DNA from 2 places in the Cobetia sp. MMG027 genome. Region 1 is predicted to be linked to the other one. Evidence: riboswitches for the same ligand, from Rfam matches in the RefSeq annotation. Region 1 holds a riboswitch; the other holds the start of a gene.
The links. A riboswitch is a leader RNA that binds a small molecule or an ion and turns the genes downstream of it on or off. The one in region 1 is predicted to bind thiamine pyrophosphate.
Positions count from the first base shown of each region.

Region 2: another riboswitch for thiamine pyrophosphate. It lies ahead of PJK54_RS01265 (ABC transporter ATP-binding protein); the one in region 1 lies ahead of tenA (thiaminase II).

Region 1 is NZ_JAQJIO010000002.1:88,946-96,405, reverse strand. It holds gene PJK54_RS02420 (class I SAM-dependent methyltransferase) at 1-350, opposite strand, end outside; gene PJK54_RS02415 (lysophospholipid acyltransferase family protein) at 765-1,799, shown strand; gene PJK54_RS02410 (PQQ-dependent sugar dehydrogenase) at 1,925-3,229, shown strand; gene PJK54_RS02405 (TIGR04283 family arsenosugar biosynthesis glycosyltransferase) at 3,372-4,181, shown strand; gene PJK54_RS02400 (TIGR04282 family arsenosugar biosynthesis glycosyltransferase) at 4,225-4,917, shown strand; TPP riboswitch at 5,070-5,208, shown strand; gene tenA (thiaminase II) at 5,352-6,011, shown strand; TPP riboswitch at 6,202-6,342, shown strand; gene thiC (phosphomethylpyrimidine synthase ThiC) at 6,469-7,460, shown strand, end outside.
Region 2 is NZ_JAQJIO010000001.1:292,114-299,573, reverse strand. It holds gene PJK54_RS01275 (potassium/proton antiporter) at 196-1,905, opposite strand; gene PJK54_RS01270 (hypothetical protein) at 2,027-2,986, opposite strand; TPP riboswitch at 3,112-3,225, shown strand; gene PJK54_RS01265 (ABC transporter ATP-binding protein) at 3,287-4,039, shown strand; gene PJK54_RS01260 (ABC transporter permease) at 4,036-4,803, shown strand; gene PJK54_RS01255 (ABC transporter substrate-binding protein) at 4,869-6,056, shown strand; gene PJK54_RS01250 (MFS transporter) at 6,172-7,422, opposite strand.

The DNA.
Region 1 (7,460 bases):
AGCCCGCTGGCACCGGCCGCCAGCCGCTCGCACATCGGCGTGAACAGCCTGGACAGGAAGGTGCGATAGCGCGGGTCTGCCGGGTCGTTCTGATGCTGGTCGTAGATATCCTGCTCTGCGCGGGCATCCAGTCGTTGAGAGGGCGCGAGATACAGCAGATGGCATTCGCCACACCGCAGGTAATCACGCTCGTCGGCAGGCGGACGCTGACCGGTCCGCGGACATGGCTTGCGTCGTTGCACCAGATGCAGCACAGGTTGACTGCCATGCGTCGCGCATAGCGGGCATTGATGGTCGGATTCAGGCAATGCCTGTGCCGGGGACTCGGGGGCAATGGGGGAAGATGACATCAGGGCTCCGCACAGGGCAAGGGACACGACAGGCACAAGACATGACAGGACGAGCACATCAGGGAAAGCGCATCAGGGAAAGCATCACCGAAAAGCACTACTGGAAAGCACTACTGGAAAGCACGGCACACGAGAACCGCTCGGGCAGTGCCGTGGTCTGACTGTCTGACAGAGCGCCTCGGGACCACGCCAGCGACGTGATCCCGGATGTGCCGATGCCAGCATGATACTGGCAGAGCAAACGGGCCGCACGCCCCGTGCCACACACGACGAAGGTCACTGCGTGCCCCCCGATGCCTCGAACCTGCATGACGTTCGCCCCTCTGGCACAATGGGGCGCGACGGGCAGCGCAGGACTCGCCCTCTGACCAGTGCGGTATCTCACGCCAGACCACCGGAACTTCATGTGTGACGATGGAAAAGACTCTCAAGCGTTTTGAAAAGGCCATGGAACAGCGCCTTTTACCCCTCAAGGCCAATGCCGTCGCCTGGCTATGGCAGCGACTCTCGGGCCTGACCACCCGCCAGCTGTGGTGGATGGCGCGCCCGCTCGCGCGTCTCGTGCAACTGCTCAATCCGCGGGAACGGCGCGTCACGCGCAGAAATCTTGGCCAGGCCTTCCCTCATCAGCCGCGTGAGACACGCGCACGCCTCGTGACCGAGAGCCTCGCCCACTCCACCGCCACCATGCTGGAGCTGGGCAAGGTATGGCTGGGTGATGAAGACGCGGTGCGCGATTCGATTCTCGAGGTGCACGGTCGCAATCTGCTCGACGAAGCCCGTGCCGAGGGACGTGGCGTGATCGTGCTGGCGCCGCACTTCGGCAACTGGGAAGTGCTCAATTTCTGGCTCTCGAGCCATTTCCCCTTCACTGCCATGTACGAGCCGCCCAAGTTCGAGCGGCTCGACCCGATCATTCGCAACGGGCGTGAGCGCATGGGGGCGAGACTGGTGCCTACCAACTCCCGCGGCGTGGCAGCGTTGCTGAAGGCGCTCAAGCGCGCCGAGGCGATCGGCATCCTGCCGGACCAGGAACCGGGACGCGGCAGCGGTGTCTTCGCCGACTTCTACGGCCGACCCGCCTACACCGCCACTCTGCTCCCCAAGCTGGTGGCGAGAACCGACGCCCGCGTGGTGACCGGTGTCGCTCAACGCCTGGAAGATGGCCATGGCTTCGCCATCCACTTCCTTGCGGCGGATGAGGCGGTCTACGCCGAAGACGAGGTCATCTCGGCGCGGGGAGTGAATGCATCAGTGGAAGCCGCGATCGCCCTGGCGCCCGCGCAGTATCAATGGGAATACAAGCGCTGGCGCAAGAGCCCGGAAGAACTGGACGAGCAGCCGGGCTGGCGTGAGAAGCGCTTCTATCCCCGGGACGATTCCTGGCTTTCCCTCAAGGGCTGGCGCCGCCACCTCAAGTACCGCCGCCGCAACGCGAAACGCTCCTGACTCTCCAGGGACAGGGCAGCACTGGCGCAAACCGGCACAAGCTTCCAGACTTTCCTGCACGGCGGCGAGCGATGCCAGTCGACTTGCCGAGGCAGCCGCGACAGGCCAAGGAGGCAGTGGAGCACATGAGCAAGCGCCAACAGGACATCCGTGGATGCGCAAGCATCAGACTGCTGATGGGGACGGCACTCATCGGCTGTCTCTGCGCGTCGTCTCCTGCCTGGAGCGAGGCAAGCAGCAGCGACACCCTCGATGGCGAGACCTCTGCTCATGCCCCGGCTCTGGCATTGCAGGCGGCAAGCTCGGTTCCCGAGGACGCCCCCTCCCTGAGGCTGCCACCAGGGGCCGGCATGACTCGGCTGGCATCGCTTCAGGCACCTCGCATGCTGCACCTCACCGCTCACGATGAGGTGTTGATCGGCTCGCGGGCCGGCAAGCTCTATCGAGGCCAGCTGGCCGATGATGGCAGCCTCAAGCGCATGGAAGTGCTGGTCGAGCTGGAAGGCTATCCCCACTCTGCCGTCGTCCGCGATGCGCGCCTGTATGTCGCGACCACGGACGCCCTGCTGGTCGCGGACTACCATCCCGGGATCTCCCTTGCCCCGAGCGACTTCCAGCGCGTGATCGCGATTCCCGGCGGCGGTGGCCACAACTCGCGTACGCTGAGCCTGGGCCCTGACAATGGCCTGTATCTGGCGCTGGGGATCCAGGGCAACTGCTCCGATCAATATCTGGCGGGCACCTCGCCTCGCTATCCACAGCAACAGCGCCGTGGGGGAGTGATGCGCCTTGAGGAAAGTGGCGAGCCTCCCGAGTGGCGTGCGTGGGCGAGTGGTCTGCGCAACCCCGTCGGCCTGGTCTGGCAGGCACTGGCGACAGGAGAGACGCGCCTGCTGGCCACCAACAACGGACCGGACCATTGGGGCTACGAGCATCCCCGCGAGCTGGTGGTCGCTGCCCGCGAAGGCAGCTTCCATGGCATGCCCTGGTATCAGTGGATCGATGGCCGCTGGCAGGCAGATGATTGCATCACGAGCGATTCACCGCGCGAGCGTGACGAGATTGCACCGCCACTGGCCGAGATCCCCGCTCGCAGTGCGCCGATGGGAATCGCGGTGGTACCGCCTGGGCATCCATTGGCTGCTGACATGGATGTCGTGGTGGCAGTCCACGGCAGCTGGGGCACGGCACCCTCCGGCAAGGCGTGGGGAGACCCCGCCAGTCGTCGTGAGCCTCGCCTGCTGGGCCTCAAGCTGGCGACGCCAGACACTGAAGCACACCTAGTGCCGGTACTGACCGGCCTGCAGGATGCCGCCAGCGGCGAGCGCTGGATACGCCCACTGGATGTAGCATTCGGCAAGGATGGCAGCCTCTACCTGACCAGCGATACCGGAGCCTCAGGACTCTATCGGATCACCTTCTCTCAGTGACCTCCAGCCGCCTCTGACTCGACACGGCGGCTCACGCGTTGATTCTTCGCCCAAGCGTTGAGCGAGCTTCTCGACGCTCTGCATCCATGGGGTGATCACATGCGTATGCTCTCAGGACGACGCCATCGCCGGAGCCTGCGCCATGACAAAGCCCTCCATCTTCTCGCCAGTTGCCAGCCCTTCCCCCGGGGCTGTCCGTTCGGGCAGCGCCCTGACACGCACCCCGTGGCTGAGCATCATCATGCCAGTCCACAACGAGGCATCCGGTATCGTCTCGGCCTTGATCGCCTTGAGTCCACTGCGCGCGAGCGGGGATTGCGAGGTCATCGTGGTCGATGGCGGCTCCACGGATACTACCCGCGAGCTGGCAACGCCGCTGTGCGATCGCTGCCTGAGCAGTGATCCGGGCCGGGCAACGCAGATGAACGCCGGTGCCTCTCAGGCTCGTGGCCAATGGCTGCTGTTCCTGCATGCCGACACGCGCCTGCCGGCACATGTCCTCTCGGTACTGTCAGAGACCCTCGCCGAGCATCGCGAGTGCGACTGGGGTCGCTTCGATGTCGACATCGAAGGAGATTCTCCGCTGCTGCCCGTGATCGCCATGCTGATGAATCTGCGCTCGCGCCTGACCAGCATCAGCACAGGTGATCAGACCCAGTTCGTACGACGCTCCACCTTCGAGGCCATCGAGGGCTTTCCCGTCGTGCCCCTGATGGAGGACATCCAGCTGAGCGTCAGGCTCAAGCGACTGACCTCGCCGCTGAACCTCTCCGCCAGAGTCACTACCAGTGGAAGACGCTGGGAAACCCATGGCGCCTGTCGCACCATCCTCAAGATGTGGGGGCTGCGCCTGGCAGCCTGGGGTGGCGTATCTCCTGTCCGTCTAGCGCGTCTCTATGGTTATGGTGCCGCCGCTCAGGCGTGTGAACAGCGTGGCTTGCCTCATGCCTGAAGCCTCGCTTGCTGACAGGGAAACCGACACGGCAGCATACGACATGCGCCCGACGCTCATCATCTTCGGCCGCCTGCCACTGGCCGGACAATGCAAGACGCGGCTGATCCCTGCCCTCGGTCCCGAGGGGGCGGCACGCCTCTACTCGCGCATGCTGCGCAGAATCGTTCAGCAGGCCTGCGCCTCACGCCTCGGCAAGGTGGTCGTGATGCTGACTCCCTCCCCCGAGCACGCCCGGCAGCAACCTGAGCTGGCAGCCCTGCTGACGGACCTTGAGGATCAGTTGCGTGCAGAGAGCATGGCGGCATATGGCAAGCGAATCACGCTCGAGGCACAGCCACAGGGTGGGCTTGGGGAGCGCATGCATCAGGCCATGCTGCGCCACCTGCCCGCAGGCCCCGTGCTGCTGATGGGCTCTGACCTGCCCGCATTGGACAGTCAACGTCTGCGCGAGGCGGCGCGGTGCCTGCATGACCATGAGGCGGTGCTGCAGCCCAGCGAAGACGGGGGATACGGATTGATTGGCCTGAAAGCAGCCTGCCCGGCGGCCTTCCAGCTGGATCACTGGAGCCATGCCGACGTGAGCCGGGAGACTCTTGCACTGCTGGCTCAGGCAGGCAGAAGCGTCGGTTGCCTGCCTGTCAGCTGGGATGTCGATGAGCCTCACGATCTGGTGCGCCTGAGGCGACACTTCCCAGCCCTGATGGCGAACCTCTCCTCCTGTCAGCCTGCATGACATCTTTCCTGCAGCGCATGACACGCTTCCCGCATCGCAGGAAGCCCTTTCAGCATCGCAGAAGGCCTCCCAAAGTCGCATGGGTTTTAGGGCGGCAGAGGCTTTTCCTGCACCGCAGGACTGTTACACTCGAGATATCGTGACGTCTGAGTCACAGCTTGACGGGGTGCCGGTAAGACCGGCTGAGATGTCATTCGCACTGTTCGAGGCCTTGCATCGAGGTGCGTGAATGACGATCCCGCCGAACCTGATCCGGTTAGTACCGGCGTAGGGATCAAGCGCGAAGTGTTGCCGCACATCATCTTCACCTCTTCCAGGTGAACGCCGCACCTCCCCCCGCTTTTTCCCTGCAGATTGCCGGACCTGACCACGCTCGAGCCAGACCTTTGCCACTCCATCACGGATTGGCAGCACGCTCACCGAGGGATGCGTCGATGCCCAGCTTTTCAGACCTGACCAGTGCCTGCGCCGAGGAATGGCGCGACTATCTCGAGCATGATTTCGTTCGCCAGCTCGGGGAAGGTCATCTGCCAGAGGAGTCCTTCCGCCATTACCTGCAGCAGGACTACCTGTTCCTGATCCACTTCGCGCGCGCCTGGGCGCTGGCCGCCTACAAGAGCCGCACCCTCGCGGAGCTGCGTCAGGCCACGGCCAGTCTCGACACCATCCTCAATACCGAGCTCGATCTGCATATCGGCTACTGCAGCGAGTGGGGCATCAGCGAGGATGACCTGAGTGAGCTACCGGAATCCCGCGCGACCCTGGCCTATACCCGTTACGTACTGGATTGCGGCCAGCGCGGCGATCTTCTCGATCTTCACGTGGCGCTCGCGCCTTGCCTGATCGGCTACGGCGAGATCGCCGAGTGGCTGCTGGATCAGGACACCACCGAGATCGAGGACAATCCGTACGCGGACTGGATCGCGATGTACTCCAGCGATGACTTCAAGGAAGCGGTGGACGCCGAACGTGAATGGCTGGACGCTCGGCTCTCGGAGGTCTCGGAGCGCCGGCTGGGCGAGCTGGTGGATGTCTTCCGCGATGCGACGCGTCTCGAGATCGACTTCTGGCAGATGGGGCTTGATCGCGACTGATCCGTGGCAGGCCCTTGCGTGACAGGCCGCGCCAGCGCGAACGGAAGACTCATCGATTTTCGTCGGCCTGGGGACGTGGTCCTCTCGCCAATCATCCAGACACACCACAGGCCATCAGAGCCTGAATGCGAGCACGATGATCTGGGCCAACACTACGCTCAGCACAGGTCATGCCCGCATTGAACTCTGAGCACGCTTGACGGGGTGCCGGTGGAACCGGCTGAGATCCTGCATGCATCACCTCGCCGCCAAATGGGCGAGGCTGCCAGCAAGGGGTCCCGTGGAACCTGAACCGGTTAGGACCGGCGTAGGAATCAAGCTGATGGTCAGCCGCTGCCCGCGGCCGCCTCGCTCCCGGGCCACCTGTTGGCAAGGAGTCGGCGATGGCCATCCTCTCCCTGCGCACGGTCTTCCCATGATGACGTCTGCCGTGACGTCGCCCTTTGAGGAGACCTGCATGAGCACTACCCCCACGACTCAAGATCCGCAAGCCACCAACGCCGCAGAACCGTCGTTCGCCCCCCAGCCTGAGGCTGCGCCGAAGGCGCGCGCACGTGCCGGTCGCAAGGATGGCAGTCGCCACCTCGCCAGCGAAGCCCGCGTCGACGCCGCCGCCATCGCGCCGCTGAGCGGCTCGCGCAAGATCTATATCGAAGGCTCCCGCCCGGACATCCGCGTGCCCATGCGCGAGATCGGCTGCTCGCCGACCCAGACCTCCAGTGGTCTGGAAGAGAATCCGCCGATCGTCGTCTACGATACCTCCGGTCCCTACACCGACCCGGCGGTCGAGATCGACATTCGTCGCGGGCTGGCGCCACTGCGCGAGAAGTGGATCGAGGAACGCGACGATACCGAACAGCTCAATCAGCTGAGCAGCGAATATGGTCGCGTGCGCCAGGCCGACCTGCGCCTGTCGTCCCTGCGTTTCGAGCTGGACCACCGCCCGCGTCGTGCCCTGCCGGGCAAGAATGTCACCCAGCTGCACTATGCGCGCCAGGGCATTATCACGCCGGAGATGGAGTACATCGCGATTCGCGAGAATCAGCGTCGTATCGCGCTGCGTGAGGAGTATCAGGGCAGTGACTCCGTCGAGAGCATTCTGGGCCACCAGCACCCGGGTCACAGCTTCGGCGCCAACCTGCCCGACGAGATCACCGCCGAATTCGTGCGTGAGGAAGTCGCACGCGGCCGCGCCATCATTCCCGCCAACATCAATCACCCGGAAAGCGAGCCGATGATCATCGGCCGCAACTTCCTGGTGAAGGTCAACGGCAACCTGGGCAACTCGGCGGTCACCTCCTCCATCGAGGAAGAGGTCGACAAGATGACCTGGGCGATCCGCTGGGGCTCCGACACCGTGATGGATCTTTCGACCGGCGCCAACATCCACGAGACACGTGAATGGATTCTGCGCAACTCTCCCGTGCCCATCGGCACGGTGCCGATCTA
Region 2 (7,460 bases), on a different contig from region 1:
ACTATCTCCTTGGCTGCTGACCACCATTCGTGGCCAGCCAGACCAGGCGGGTAAAGGCCTGACGAGCCAAGGGTACGTCATCCCTCAGTCGAAAGGAGATCAGCACATTACACGCAATGCATAAACCCGCCACCAAGCGCCGTGCCAGCCTGGCGTCACGACAGGCAGAACCGGGTCACGACGGAAAGATCCGCGTCAATGCAGGCGCAGCCCCACCTTGGTGATGCGATTGCCCTCGACCTCATTCACCACCCAGTGAATGCCATGCCAGTCGACATCATCCCCGACCACCGGCACCCCGCCGACTCTGCGGGTGATGAACTCGGCGATGGTCAGGTGCTGCTCGCCCTGAGAGAGCGTCAGTCCGTAGACATCGGCGATATCCTGCATGTTGGCATCCCCTTCCAGGGTGAAGGTGCCGAAGAAGGCGCGCTGTTCATGCTGCAGACTCTCGCCATTGAACATGCGATTGAGGCTTGGCACATCACAGGAGCGCCCGACGACGCACAGCACGTCCTTCTGATGCAGACAGGTGCTGCCCTTGGGATGGATCAGCACCTTGTTGCGGAACAGCGCCCCGACCTTGGCCCCGGAGGGGAAGCGCAGCATACGCAAGGCCACGCCTTCCAGCGCCGTGTTGTCGACCCGGTAGACCAGCATCTCGTAATCGTTGACGGGCATGATGCCCAGCAGATTGCGGCGGCTGGGCTGTGCGCCCGGCGGCACCACCACCCTGAGCTTGCGCGCCATGGGAGCCAGCGACGAGCCCTGCACCAGCAGCGAGATGATCACCACGAAGAAGGCGACATTGAAGTAGACGCCGGCATTCTCGACCCCGGTGATCACGGGGAAGATCGCCAGCACGATCGGCACCGCCCCCCTCAACCCGACCCAGCTGATGAACCACAGCTCTCGCCAGCGGAAGCGGAAGAAAGGCTTGAGACACAGGATCACGGCCAGGGGGCGCACGAACAGGATCAGCGCCACACTCAGAATGGCGGCCGGCAGCGCGAACTGCAGCATCGTGGAGGGTGAGACCAGCAGACCCAGCATCAGGAACAGCACGATCTGGGACAGGTGGGCCAGTCCGTCATGCACCGGCAGGATGTGTTCGAGGTGGCGCCCCGGATGATTGCCGATCATCAGGCCACACAGATAGATGGCCAGGAAGCCACTGCCACCGAGCTCATTGGTCGTCGCGAACAGGCTCAGGCCCAGCGCCAGCGCCAGCAGGGAATAGAGGCCGGGCGCCAGATCCAGATAGCGCATCAGACGGGCGATCAACCAGCCACCGGCGATCCCCATGCCCGCGCCGACCCCGAACTGCAGCGCGAAGCTCATGAGTCCGGCGGCGACCCCCGTCAGCTGTCCGGTCAGTATCTCGGCCAGAGTGATGGTGAGGAAGATGGCCATCGGGTCGTTGGTACCGGACTCGATCTCCAGCGTCGCCCCGACCCGCTCGTTGAGGTGCACCCCCTGCCCGCCCAGCAGCGAGAACACGGCGGCGGCATCGGTGGAGCCGACGATGGCACCGACCAGCAGGCCTTCGATCAAGGTCAGATCAAACAGCCACATGGCCAGCAGTCCCACCAGCCCGCTGGTCATGAAGACCCCGACGGTCGCCAGCACCAATGCCGGCTTGAGACCCGCACGGAAGGTCGAGAGGCGGGTGCGCAGCCCCCCATCGAGCAGAATGAGTGCCAACGCCAGGTTGCCGATCAGGTACGCGGTAGAGGCATCATCGAACTGGATGCCGAGCACGCCATCCTCCCCCGCCAGCATGCCGAGCCCCAGGAACAGCAACAGCAGGGGCATGCCGAGACGAGCCGAGACCCGACTTGCCAGCACGCTCAAGGCGATGAGCATGCCCGCCAGCAAGAAGTAATAGTTCAGATTCTCTACCACGTGTGCTCCCCCGCCATTCCCGGCACCAAGTCTCGAATCACGTCTGCGACGGCCCAGAGACAGTATTCCATGTCAGCGACGAGGCTGCAGAGAAATTTCTCAAATATTCATGGACTTGCGATCAACATGTCAGGCTTCTCGGCGACACCCAGGCCGGGGCTGCCGCCAGCTCGGCGTAGCGGGTCGGACCGAAGGCTTCCATCGCCCACAACAGGGCTCGGCACAGCTCACGCTGACCGTCGATATCGACCATGCGCCCATGACGCGAATAACCGGCGAGGAAGGCCTCACGCTGACTCGGCGTCTCCAGCAACAACTCGATCAGTGCCCAGTCGAACTCGATCGGGGCCCACACCAGAGCCTCCCAGTCGCTCCATACCCAGCCGGTGGCGGCGCACAGATATTGGTCCGCGCGCAGGTCCGGCAGACTCCAGACGGCGCGAGCGGGATGCGAGAAGGTGCGTGATGGCAGGTCCCCCAGCTCGTGGGACAGGGGATGGCGCGCGAGAAAACGCGTCACGCGGGCATTCCAATGCAGCAGCGGCATGGGCTGGGCAAGGGGCTGACCAAAGCCGGACACGGTGTCCTGATGCAGCCGCCCGACCTGATCTCCCAGCAACTCACAGAAGGTGTCACTGAGATCACTGGGCTGACCGCTGGACCACGGCAGATGCCAGACGGGCGCGCCATCGAGACGCCCCAGATAGGTCAGCGGCAGCGGAGGGATGGGCAAACGCGCCGGCAACGCGCCCGCCAGCCGTGTCAGGGCCTCAGGTTGCGCCCAGCGATCGGCGCCGAAGACACCGCGCATCGCTCGCCAGAAGGGGTCGTGATCCGGGCCGGTCCGCGCCAGCTTGATAAGGCCGGGGGTGCCGCCACGCTGCCGCCACAACCAGTTGGCACTATCCGGCCAGGCAAGTGCCAGCGGCTCCAGAGCATGCCCCAGATAGGTGGAAAGACGGCGAGTCAGCGCATCCTCCGGCCAGCCATTGGGCACGGATGTCGCGTCTGGCATCACGGGTCGCCGCGGTGGCACGGGATAACCGCTGGAGCAGGTCGAGAGATCCGGGGTATCAGGCATGTTGATCTCCTTGAGGCTGCGATACCTCGATAGCATACCCAACACCGGGCCATGCAGCATAGCCACACGACAGCCACCCCGACGATGGCAGGGATGCAACCGGCGGGCAGGTGACGGTACACTGTCGGCCTGGATGGGGGTGCCCGAAAGTGGGCTGAGAGCCGATGCGTCACGTCGCATGGCAACCCCTGGAACCTGATCCGGTTGATACCGGCGGAGGGAATTCCGGTCACCTGCCCAAGCGTCAGGCGCCCTGCGTGCTTCCTCCCCTCGGCATGCCGCCTGACCACGGATGACACTGTGTCGCTGGGACTCTCCCTCAACAACGCTCGCATCGATTACGCCAGCCATACGCTGTTTCGTGATCTGTCGGCGCGTCTGGATGCCGGAAGCTGGACGGCCCTGCTGGGCCGCTCAGGCTGCGGCAAGAGCTCACTGCTGCGCCTGCTGGCCGGCCTCGAGATGCCCGACCATCACACGCTGGAACTCACCACCGATGATGGCAAGCCACTGGCGGGTCGCGTCGCCTGGATGGCGCAGCAGGACCTGCTGCTGCCCTGGCGCCGGGTGCTGGACAACCTGTGTCTGGGAGATGATCTCCATCGTCGCCCTCGCGATACCGAGCGGGCTCGCGAACTGCTGGCAGCGGTGGGTCTGGAGGGGCGCGAGCAGGCCTGGCCAGACGCCCTCTCCGGCGGGCAACGCCAACGCGTCGCATTGGCGCGAACGCTCTACCAGCAGGCTCCGGTGGTGATGATGGATGAGCCCTTCTCCGCAGTGGACGCCATCACGCGACTCGAACTGCATGATCTCGCCAGCCGGCTGCTGGACGGACGCACCGTGTTGATGGTCACGCATGACCCGCTCGAGGCGCTGCGCCTGGCCGACCAACTGCTGGTACTGCGCCCGGGCCGCGACAGCCAGCAGGGGGCAGTGCTCGACTGCCTGCCCGGGCTCTCGCCGCCTCGCCCGGTGCCGCTGGACCTGCCCGCCCTGCAGCAGGCCCAGTCCGAATTGATCACACGCCTGCGCGACGGCGAGGAGACGCCATGAAACGCCTGCATGCCCTGCGTCATCTCGCCATCAGCGCCGCCGTCCTGCTGGGACTCTGGCAACTGGTGATCATCACCACGGCCGTGCCGCCCTACATCCTGCCAGCGCCACTGGCAGTCGCGGAGGTGCTGGTCCGTCAGGCCCCGATGCTGGCACACCACGCCGGCATCACCTTCGCCGAGATTCTTGGCGGGCTGGTACTGGGGGTCCTTCTCGGACTGAGCACCGCGCTGGCACTGGCGTTCATCCCTCGTCTGCGGCGCACCCTGCTGCCATTGCTGCTGATCAGCCAGGTGATCCCGCTGTTCGCGATCGCTCCACTGCTGGTGCTGTGGCTGGGCTATGACATGCTCTCCAAGGTCGTGATGGCCACGCTGATCATCTATTTCCCCGTGGCCTCCACCGGCTACGACGGCTTGCGCCAGACTCCTCAGGGCTGGCTGGATCTCGCCCATACCCTGGGTGCCAGCCCGTGGCGACTGCTGCTGCATGTCCAACTGCCCGCCGCGCTGCCGGCATTGGCTTCCGGCGTGCGCATGGCAGCGACAGCCGCTCCCATCGGGGCCGTCATCGGTGAGTGGGCCGGCGCAAGCCAGGGCCTCGGCTATCTGATGCTCAATGCCAATGCCCGGATGGAAATCGACCTGATGTTCGCCGCCCTGCTGGTGCTGGTCGCCTTTTCGCTGCTGCTGTATTTCACACTGGATGCCCTGCTGCGTCGCCTGATGCCCTGGCATCGGGATCGCCTGACCCGTTTGAACTGAGCGCTTCCGGCTGTCAGGCGATGTCCTGACGGCCTCACATTCTCGACACCACAAGGAATACCGCCATGCCATTCTCGCCATCGGCGATCCGCCGTTCCGGCAAGCTGTCCTGCCTCTTCGCGACGCTGCTGACAACCCTCAGCCTGAGCACCTTCGCCCTGTCAGCCGAGACTGGCGCCAGCGCCGAGCCCCAGGCCCCGACCGCCAGTGACAGTGCAGCGGCAGCGGTCACCCAGGCCGGGCAGGACGGTGCCACCCTCGAGCCAGACGCTTCTGCCAAGCAGACTGCCGAGACCGAGCAACAGACCCGCCCCGCCGCTGGCGATGTGCAGGACCCGCAAGCGGCCGCCACCGATGCCAAGCCCCTCACGCACCTCAAGGTCATGCTCGACTGGTACACCAATCCCGGCCACGGGCCGCTGGTGCTGGCTCAGGAACTGGGCCTGTTCAAGCAACATGGTCTGGACGTCGAGCTGATCGCTCCGGCAGACCCCAGCGTCCCCCCCAAGCTTGCCGCAGCGGAGCGCGTCGACATCGCCATCAGCTATCAGCCCCAGCTGCACCTGCAGGTGGATCAAGGGCTGCCGCTGGTGCGCATCGGCACGCTGGTGGCCACCCCGCTCAACGTGGTGGTCGTGCGCGCGGACAGTGACATCCAGTCGATGGCCGACCTCAAGGGCAAGCGTGTCGGCTATTCCGTCGGTGGCGTGGAGGAAGTCCTGCTGTCCACCATGCTCCAGAACAGCGGCCTGACACTGGATGACATCACCCTGACCAACGTCAACTTCTCGCTGACGCCGTCACTGCTGACCCGCAAGGTCGATGCCGTCACCGGGGCATTCCGCAACTTCGAACTCGCCCAGATGGCACAGGAAGGCGTCAAGGGCCGCGCCTTCTACATCGAGGAAGAAGGCGTACCGACCTATGACGAACTGATCTTCGTCGCCAACAGCGACAGCTATTCTCGCAAGCACGAGCAATACGCCGCCTTCCTGTCCGCCGTCGGTGAAGCCACCGCCTGGATGATCAACCACCCTGACAAGGGCTGGAAGCTGTTCCGCGAGTCCGACCCGGCACTCGATACCGCGCTCAACAAGAAAGCCTGGTATGCCACCTTGCCGCGCTTCGCCCTGCGTCCGGCCGCACTGGATGCCGGCCGCTACCGTGACTTCGAGAACTTCCTGTACGAGCGCGGCATGATCAAGCAGCGCCAGTCACTCGACCACCTGGCCATCGACGTCAACGCGCCCTGAATAGACGGCCGATGACAGACACGACGACGCCCTGCCGGTTTCCCGACAGGGCGTCGTTTGCTTTCTGCCAGATGACGCGAGGATGCCCTGCCCCTAGCCTCCCAAGACCTTCCTGTCAGCGCCTGCCATCCACCGGACTGCCGGCTGACGCCCGCCTGACCAGACGCCGCGCCAGCCACGCCATCAGCACAGGCTGGATCACCAACGCGACCACCAGCACCGCCACGAGCAATGGCATGCCCTCAAGGGCGCCACCCGGCGAGCTGACCAGCAGCGCCGCCCCGAGATAACTGCCCGCGGCAGAACTCAGGTGCTGAACGGCGCTCTGGGTGCTGGTGAAGGCGGCCCGCTCGTGCTCGGCAGGAATGAAGCTGTTGAGCGTGTTCTGTGCCACCCGCCGCGCCGAGGAGAACAGCATGTAGGCACCAAACCCCACCCACACCAGCGACGGCCCCGGCGAATGAAGCAGGAAGGCCCAGCCCACCAGCGCCGTCAGCAGACAGGTAATGGTGCCGGGCCAGACACTGCCGAAGCGATCACACAGCCGCCCGGTCAGCTGCATGCCCACCAGCGACAGTCCGCCTCCGATCATGTAGAGCCCGCCGAGATCCTCGCGAGGCAGATCGAGATTGAACAGCAGATAGCTGGAGAGATTGGGAATCACCAGGAAGTTGCTGAACATCGCGGTGGCGATCAGCGCCAGCCCGAGCCGGTGATTCGGCTGCGCGAGAATGGTGGCGATGGAGGTACCGGCGCGACTGCGAGGATTGTCCAGATGCCCCCGGATCGGCGGCAGCACCCAGGCCAGCAACCCGCAGACCAGCAACGCCAGCAGCGCAACGGCCCGGAACGGCGCCTGCCAGCCAAAGCCTTCGGACAACCACAGCGCGAAGGGCAGCCCCAGCACCGAGGCCACCGAGAAGGCCCCCATCACCATCCCCATGGCGCGCCCACGCCGGATTCCCGGCACGACATCGATCACGATGGCCAGTGCCGTGGCCGCCGCCGGCCCACCGAACAGCCCGCCCAGCATGCGCGCGGCCAGCAGCGTCTCGAATCCGGTGGCGAAGCTCGCGATCAGATGACACAGCGCAGCACCGAACAGAAAGCCCAGCACGGCCCAGCGACGATCGAAACGATCCGCATGCCGCGTCCACAGCAAGGTACCCACCGCCGCCGCCAGCGGGTAGCTGCCGACGATGTAGCCCAGGTGGTCCAGCGGAATGCCCAGCGACTGCGCGAAATCCGGCCCCAATGCCATCACCATGGTGAAACCCATGATGACGGCGAACTGCAGCAGCGTGACCAGCGCGATCACCAGACGCTCGTGACGCGTCACCGGTATCGTGCCGTCTTCGTCAGGCACGCGGGGCGCCGACAACGGCGCAGGCGTATGACGTGAGC